DNA from 2 places in the Anaerosinus sp. genome. Region 1 is predicted to be linked to the other one. Evidence: riboswitches for the same ligand, from Rfam matches in the RefSeq annotation. Region 1 holds a riboswitch; the other holds the start of a gene.
What was found. A riboswitch is a leader RNA that binds a small molecule or an ion and turns the genes downstream of it on or off. The one in region 1 is predicted to bind cobalamin.
Positions count from the first base shown of each region.

Region 2: linked by a shared signal. The riboswitch ahead of ACWZFG_RS00775 (TonB-dependent receptor) and the one ahead of ACWZFG_RS11595 (TonB-dependent receptor plug domain-containing protein) in region 1 are both predicted to bind cobalamin.

Region 1 is NZ_CBDNNH010000023.1:118,190-122,411, forward strand. It holds gene ACWZFG_RS11590 (FAD-dependent oxidoreductase) at 1-871, shown strand, start outside; cobalamin riboswitch at 1,258-1,439, shown strand; gene ACWZFG_RS11595 (TonB-dependent receptor plug domain-containing protein) at 1,701-3,797, shown strand; gene ACWZFG_RS11600 (ABC transporter substrate-binding protein) at 3,826-4,222, shown strand, end outside.
Region 2 is NZ_CBDNNH010000002.1:97,004-101,225, forward strand. It holds gene ACWZFG_RS00765 (hypothetical protein) at 1-453, shown strand, start outside; gene ACWZFG_RS00770 (hypothetical protein) at 539-1,060, shown strand; cobalamin riboswitch at 1,242-1,420, shown strand; cobalamin riboswitch at 1,626-1,804, shown strand; gene ACWZFG_RS00775 (TonB-dependent receptor) at 1,918-4,222, shown strand, end outside.

The DNA of each region.
Region 1 (4,222 bases):
TGTATTCCCATGGCCTGGAAAAGAAAAAGTCGTAAAAGGGTTAGACTTCCAAAAAGCAGTGAACCGTGGTGAAAATCCGAAAGTCGGCAAACATGTGCTTGTTATCGGTGCAGGAAACTCTGGTATGGATGCTGCACTTGATGCGTATGAAATGGGAGCAGAAAAGGTAACTTGTATTGATGTGCAAAAGCCGGCAGCCTTTAAAAAGGAAATTGAACACTTTGAATCTCTTGGTGGCGATATCATTTGGCCTGTAATGACGAAAGAAATCACAGATAAAGGAATTCTCGCTGAGGATGGAAGATTCATTGAAGGCGACATGGTCATTGTAACGGTTGGGGAAACACCAATCCTAGATTATTTACCTGAAGGGTTAAACAAATTTCGCGATTGGTTAGTGCCAGGTGCAGATACGAGTGTTATGGCTGGTGTATTTGCGGCTGGTGACGTAGTGAAACCTGGCCGTTTAACGGATGCAATTGGGGCTGGTGCGAAGGCTGCAATGGCAGCAGATGCTTACGTAAATGGAGAAGCATATGCACAGGCAGTGAAGAAGGAAGTTATTCCAGCGGGACAAATAAATAAAGCTTACTTTGAAAAATGTCATGGTTGTGAATTGCCAGCGGCAAATCAAGATTTCAATCGTTGTATTAGTTGTGGTACTTGCCGAGATTGTAGTATGTGTCTTGAATCCTGCCCAGAAAAGGCAATTAGTAAAGTCGTTAAAGCAGACGGTACATTTGAATATGTTTCTGATGCAGAACGTTGTATTGGCTGTGGTATTTGCGCGGGCGTTTGCCCATGCGGGATCTGGACAATGAAGGCAAATGCAGAGAAAATCAATATGTATAGAACCTATAATAAGAATTAAATCAAGTAAAATAAGCCGACAAAATCATTGATTTTGTCGGCTTATTTGGGTTAGGGCGATAAAGTTAGAGTAATTATGTGAAAAAGATTAAATGTTTTTAGTGCTATTTTGAACGGATGATGTAACTTGTAAAGGAACGTCGCCATAATCATTTGGAGCGATAGACCCTTTGATAAAAGTGAGACTTAAATAAAAGGTTGATTTAAGAATGCTTAAGATCTCTATTTACTGAAAAAGAACTTTTTCAATAATTTATAATTTTACAGAAATATACAAGAAAAATGTTAAATTAGGTAATTTATTGACAGGCCCGAGGGGCAGTGTTATGATGATAAAGTATTACCATGGAAAATATTTCTTGCGATTTATTGAAATGATGTGAAAACTAAATATTGAAGGGAACAGGTGCCCGTGAGGGCTTAATAGGGAAGTTCGGTTCAATGCCGGCGCGGTCCCGCCACTGTAATAAGGAGTTAGTCCAAGATATGCCACTGGGGTGAAAACTTTGGGAAGGTTTGGATGAGCGATGATTTAAAGCCAGGAGAACTGCCTGTTTATCAATCACCGAATATGGAGATTAGATGCTGCGTTAACTGTTGGATAGAACAATTCAAAGTTTAATGTTGACCATCCATTCAGTCCATACAACCTACGAGTGATAGGGAGGGGATAAAATAACAGCATTTATATTGCTATTTTACCCAGCTTCGTGCTGGGTTTTTATGTTTTTATTTGCTGATAATTGAAATCTGCCTTTTCGAAGAGGTAGATTTTTTTGTTAGTAAGATGGATTGTGTAGTTAAGAAATTTTTAGGAGGATAAATCGGGGATGAAACATTACAGCCAAAAAAAGAAAGCAATCGGGATGGCGATTGTTTGTGGAATGATATTGGGCACGCAATTATCAATCGGTAGAGAGATTGCTTGGGCAAATGAAGAAGTATTGGATGAATTTTATTTAGATGGTGTTGTTGTAACTGCGACAAGGACTGATCAGACAGTAAAAGAAGTTCCTACCACAGTACAAGTAATCACACGTCAAGATATTGAAAAGCGACAATCTAGAACGTTACGGGATGTTTTGCAAAATGCACTAGGGGTGACCTTGTGGAAGGATTTTCAGGGAAGATCACAAGTGAGAATTCGTGGCTCGGAATCAAGACATGTTTTAATTATGGTTGATGGCAAACGGATGAGCGGAGAACTTTCGTATAACTCAGCCAATGCGCATGAAATCGATCGAATCAATATGGATAATGTGGAACGTGTTGAAATTATCCGCGGTTCTGCCGGTTCGCTGTATGGAAGCGATGCAATTGGCGGCGTTGTCAATATTATCACGCGACAACCAATGAAAAAACAAGGCTCGATTAATTATGATTATTCATTTTATGAACATGGTGACAGTGCAGGTCCGACAACTAGTATTTTTTATCAAGATATCAATGAGACAGGAAATATGAGTTGGAAGATATCGGGAAGTTATAACGATAGTAAGCCATTCTATGTAGATAATGAAGGAACAAGTAATAATTATTTTGGCAAAGAGCAAAATATTGATTTTGGCATGACCTATACGGCTGAAAATGGAAATCGCTTAAGTTTTGATTTCGGACAATTGAACGAAGACACACAGCGTTCAGAAGCGGGGCAATCTTATCATCCGATGATGCCAAAATCAGATAAAATTAATAAAAATGAAAATAAACGTACGAATTTATCGCTGAGCTATGAGGGTGAAGATGCTAAACAAAATTGGTCGGTTCGGGCATATCAGTCGAAATATGAAAAGGAATATTTTATTTATAAACAGACACGGCGCAATAATATTGTTACTATACCTTATACATTAAATAGTTTCGATTGGGTGAATCGTACAATTAATGTCCTTGAAGGAAAAGACAGCTGGCAACTGGGTGATAAGCATCTAGCTACAGCTGGTTTTGAATGGAGACAAGATAAATCGGAAGGAACGAGAATAAAAACCGATCTAAATAGTAAAAAAACGAGTGATGAAGCATCTATTGACTATGTTTCCTTGTATTTTCAGGATGAAATTCGTCCAAATGATCAATGGCTATTTATACCATCCATAAGATTTGATCATAGTAATTTATTTGACTCTGCTTGGACAGGAAATTTAGCATCTACTTATCACATTGCTGATGATACTAGGTTAAAGTTTGTTGTGGGACAAGGTTATAAGACACCGACGATTAATGAACTTTATCATGCTTGGGAAATGTTTGCAGGCAGCGCGATGGGCGGACCAGGTCAGTATTTCCAGGGAAATCCTAATATTAAGCCGGAAAAATCATGGAACTATGAATTAGCATTAGAAAAAGATTGGAATGATAAAACAACAGGACATTTTGGTTTATTTAGAAATGATGTTAAAGAATTAATTACATCTACTTGGACTGGTAAATATGTGGATAGTGCTGGAGACTTAGTTTCCAGTATGATACCGACAAAAGACAAATTAATGACGTATAAAAACATTCCCGAAGCGAGAATGCAAGGAATAGAAGCTTCAATCCAGCATCAATTGAGTGATGAAGTAGATTTGAACTTTGGCTATGTTTATTTAGATGCAAAAGATCAAGGAAGCAGTCAAAGACTAGAAGATCGTCCTAGACATCAGCTTAATTTAGGATTGTTTTATCATCCGAAGGATACGAACTGGCAATTTAACTTGGATGTAGTAAGTAATATTGATTATTGGGCGAGCAAAGATGGCAATATTACAACGGGGGATAAAGAAATGGAAAATAGCACATTTACAGTAGTTAATTTCTTAGCACAAAAAGATTTAGATGCGAGGGCAAGCCTATACTTAGGCATAGATAATCTCGGCAATTATCATGATTATAATAAAGATGTATATGGAAGAATGTATCGTGTTGGAATCAACTGCAAATTCTAGTTTGGTTAGGACTGAAAGTGAGTGTTGTATGAATAAAGGATTAATAGTGGTTAGTGCAATTTTATTTATTGCAGCTAGTATATTGTTTTCTGGATGTGGGAATAAAGAATCTTTGACTTTAGGGGAAAATCATAGCCAGAACTTGACAATCATCGACGATAATCATCGCGAAGTGTTATTGGCAAATACACCAGAACGAATTGTGGTGTTATCACCATCCTTTCTAGAAATTTTGGATCAGGTACAGGGGAAAGTTGTCGGACGGGCAACCTCACAGATTGCTCAGATTCCCGAGCGATATAAAGATAGTGCAGAAGTTGGTTTTGTTTATCGAATTAGCAGTGAAGCTGTAGTGAGCTTACAGCCTGATTTAGTCATTGCCTATAAAGGAATGCATGAGAATTTGCTACCAATATTGGAGGAAA
Region 2 (4,222 bases), on a different contig from region 1:
TTATTCTTAGGTCATTATGATGCAAGTTATGGAAATTTAGTTGGTGGTGTTTATCATACGACACTGGCAAATTTAACAACGCCAAGTACTTGGACAAAGATTATTGATGTAAATTCTATGGGGTATCTATGGGGAATTCATGCGGATGGTTATCGCTTGTGGTTTGTTAAAGGAACGCCAATTGATGTTTTTGATGGAACGCCAACTACAACAGTTACAGCAAGCAAAGCATTCAGTATTACCGACATGAGCGATTTTGATGGTGGTAATTTGAACTCAGCTTGCTTTATTGCACCAGATGTGGCTGGGGCAGGAAAGCTGAAAGCTGCAGGCGTTTCTGCACCAACAGCATCTAAATCCCTTGCTTCACATATTCGCTTAGCGCGTGAAGCATGTGAATTAGCAGAAAAATGTAAAAAACAAAGAGTGTGTGCGTTTGATATAGAGTGTTGAAAAGTGTTAGGGAAAAGTTAGACCTAGGCTTTTTAGTGTCTAGGTCTAACTTTATATTTAAATGAGAAAGCCAAGAGGAATAGTGATGAAAAAATGGTTTCTAGTGGGTGCTTTTACTCTGTTATGTAACATGTTTTTTTCTGTAGGTTTTGCAATGGAAGAAAATAAAGATTCAGCAATAGATTGGGAAATTAGCGTGAAGGAAAAGCTTACACCAGAGGAGATAGAAGCAATGCGCTGGACAGAGGTATTTCAAAATGAATTGGCGCAATATTTTTTCGAAGTGAAGTCGATTCAACCAGACAGCGCAGATAAAGATCAAGTGCATGTTACTATAAAAGCAATCTATAAGGATAAAGCGGTGATTAAAAAGCTAAATGAACAATATCAAAAAAAAATGGAGGGAGAAGATAGCATAGCTTATAGTGAGATGCAGATGATTTTTCAGCTTCGTAAAAGAATGTATGCAGTGAAAAATTTAAAATTGTATAGCTCCAAAGGAGTGCTTATCGCGGAGCAAACGAAAGCAGTAAGTTTTGTTCCTGTGCCAGTGAAAACTTTTGCAGATACGATGTACGATTTTGTCAGGAAATGTGCACAAAATTAATAGGTATGAAATGACAAAAGAATTAGAAACTTATTGTAAATAAAATGACTATATTGGGGAATGAAAGAAGTATTTTTATAAAAGATAAGATGAATGATAAAAAAATCTACAGATAATGTTGCTAAATAAAAACAAAAGGAGTATACTCTTATTTTGTAAGAAAATGAAAAGTAATACAAAAATGAATAAAGATGGAATGGGTGTCGAAAGACTTAATAGGGAAGTCCGGTGAAAAACCGGTGCGGTCCCGCCGCTGTAACAGGGAGTAAGGCTACATGAATGTCACTGGGAGAAATCTTGGGAAGGCGTAGCCAAGCGATGATCTGGAGCCAGAAGAACTGCCTATTTAACAATCACTGTTAGACCTGCGAGCGATGGGAAGGGGATTTCTGAAATTTGTTGATATGATATTTTTATGTTGATATTGTTTTGGATTCCAAAGTCTTCTGTCTATCGTAGGTGGAAGATTTTTTTATTTTTAAATCCAGAGACATTAAATTAAAACATGATGGTATCAGATAGGGGTTCTAGTAGGATTTAAAATGTGAAATTTTGTCCGTAAAAAATATATAACGAAGAAATGGGTGTCGAAAGACTTAATAGGGAAGTCCGGTGAAAAACCGGTGCGGTCCCGCCGCTGTAACAGGGAGTAAGGCTATATGAATGTCACTGGGAGAAATCTTGGGAAGGCGTAGCCAAGCAATGATCTGGAGCCAGAAGAACTGCCTATTTAACAATCACTGTTAGACCTGCGAGCGATGGGAAGGGGATTATGAAGCATAGGTTTATTTCCTATGCATTCATATCACTTCTGTCAAACATGGCAGAAGTTTTTTTATTGAATTTTATAAGTAGGGATGAGATTGAAGAAGATGGATAGTAAATGGTTATATCAAATCAAAACGAAAAAAAAGCGCCGCTATCAAAATATAGCAGCGTGCGTAGTTTGTACGTTAGCCTTGGGCTTTGCTACACCGGCTGGGGTGGTATGGGCTGATGAAGCAGAGAAAGATATTGAAAAAATATCAAATACAGAGAATGAACTAGACCAGTATACGTTAGATACTGTTACTGTTGAAGCAAAGCGCCCAGATTGGGAGTCAAAATTATCTCCAGGCACAGTAACTGTGATTCGTCCTGACGATTACAAAGGTGAGCAGAAAACATTGCCGGAACTCTTAAAAAAGGTTCCAGGAGTACATGTGCGTGAAGTAAATGGGAAAGGTCAGTATACGACTGTAACAGTTAGAGGTTCAACAGCGGCGCAAGTTGGGGTTTTTCTAGATGGGGTTTTATCAAATTTAGGTGGAGATGCAGCTGTTGATATATCTACAATTCCCGTTGATAATGTTGAGCGGATAGAAGTATATCGTGGTTATATACCAACTCGTTTTGCTGGAACTTTTATGGGTGGTGTTATCAATATAGTAACGAAGAAACCCACCAAGGCAAATATATCGGCAGAAGTTGGCAAATCCTCTTATGGTGGTACAAGGGCAGCTTTGGAAATAACCAATCCATTAGGTAGTGGTAGTTTGCTGATTGGAATTAACCATGATGACAGTGATCAAAAATTTAAATATGAAAATTATGCAGCTGGAAGAAATATATCGGATGCTCAGTTAAGCATAAATTCGTTGCAAGAAGACGTAAATGATTTTAATCCCAAAATGATAGATATGTTAACAAGCGGACGCAAACCGCTTATTTCTATGAGTGATACAGATAAAGATTACTACAAAGCCAATCCTGATGCGTGGGTAGAATTTATTAGAAACACAGGTGACAATAGCTTAAGTCATGCGATAGAAGATAATGCAAGAAATGTAGCACAAAAGTCTGATATGAGTACTTTTAGGCAAACGATGATTGACATGGGCATCAAAGATAAATATATTGCTGAGGGATATCCTGAAACTGGATGGACGAATTGGTGGGATTATGCCGGTGAGGACTGGAATCACCATGGTAGTGAAACAGGGATTATAAATGATAATGTAAAGAATCAAATTATTGATACATATGTGCAAAATACAACGCCTAAAATTATTGATGAATGGACAACTATTGTTGATCCGGATAAAAGTACGTCATTAGCAAGTTCGAAAGAAGACTTAGAAGCGGCGAAAAAGAAACTTAAGGCATTGCAGGATAAAGAAAGATACCGCAGATATAACGATTATAAAAAAGATAGCGCTATTATCAAATGGCAGGACGATAACTTTGTGATTAAAGGAAGCTGGAACAAACTGCAAAGACATTTACCTGATAGTTTATGGGGAGATAGTGTTAACGATGCAGCCACGAATGCATTAGTAGATACAAAAGATATTTTTTATGCGTCAAGTCGTAAACAGGATCTTGAGAATAGTGAAATCCTTTTACAAAATAGGGCGCAATATAAAAAGTTGGAATGGGGCTGGATGATCGACTATCTTCATCAAGATAAAAAATATAAGACGGAACATATGTTAGATTATCCTAATAACTTTAGGTGGAATAATATTCCGCTAAGAGAGTGGAGTCATTATCAATCTGATAAATATAATGTACAGCTTGATGGAAATTATCAAATTAATGATAACCAGATGTTAGAATATCAGTTTAACTTTTCTCATGAAAAGTTAAACATTAAAGGTTCGTTATTAGATAAAGTTCTTGGTGATGATGTTATAGGAAATATATTAGGACAAACTCGTAACAGATATGAGCAAGATTTATTTAATGTGCAGATACAAGATGCGATTACATTGGATAAAGAAGGTACATTCATATTGACTCCAAGTATTCGTTATAATCAATCAAAAATTACTGGGTTTAGTGATGGAAAACGTTTTCCGGTAAATCAAAGTAATAAATTTCATTGGTTACATCAAGAAGATAGTCAGACGGATGGCAAATCTACTTGGCAATTAGCGTTGAAAAAAGATTTTAATGATAGCTTTAGTCTTCGCATGACAGGTGGTACTTATTATAGACTGCTTAATATGTATGAAATTGCCGGTGATGGTGCTGGAATTTTGCCGGCGTCACGAGATGGAAGTAGTTCAATTTTTCCATTGCCGGAAGAAGGAAAGCAGTTTGATATTAGTGCTTTATGGAACGGTAAAACCTTGGGGGCAGACAATAATACTACATTAACTTATTTTTGGCGTGATTCAG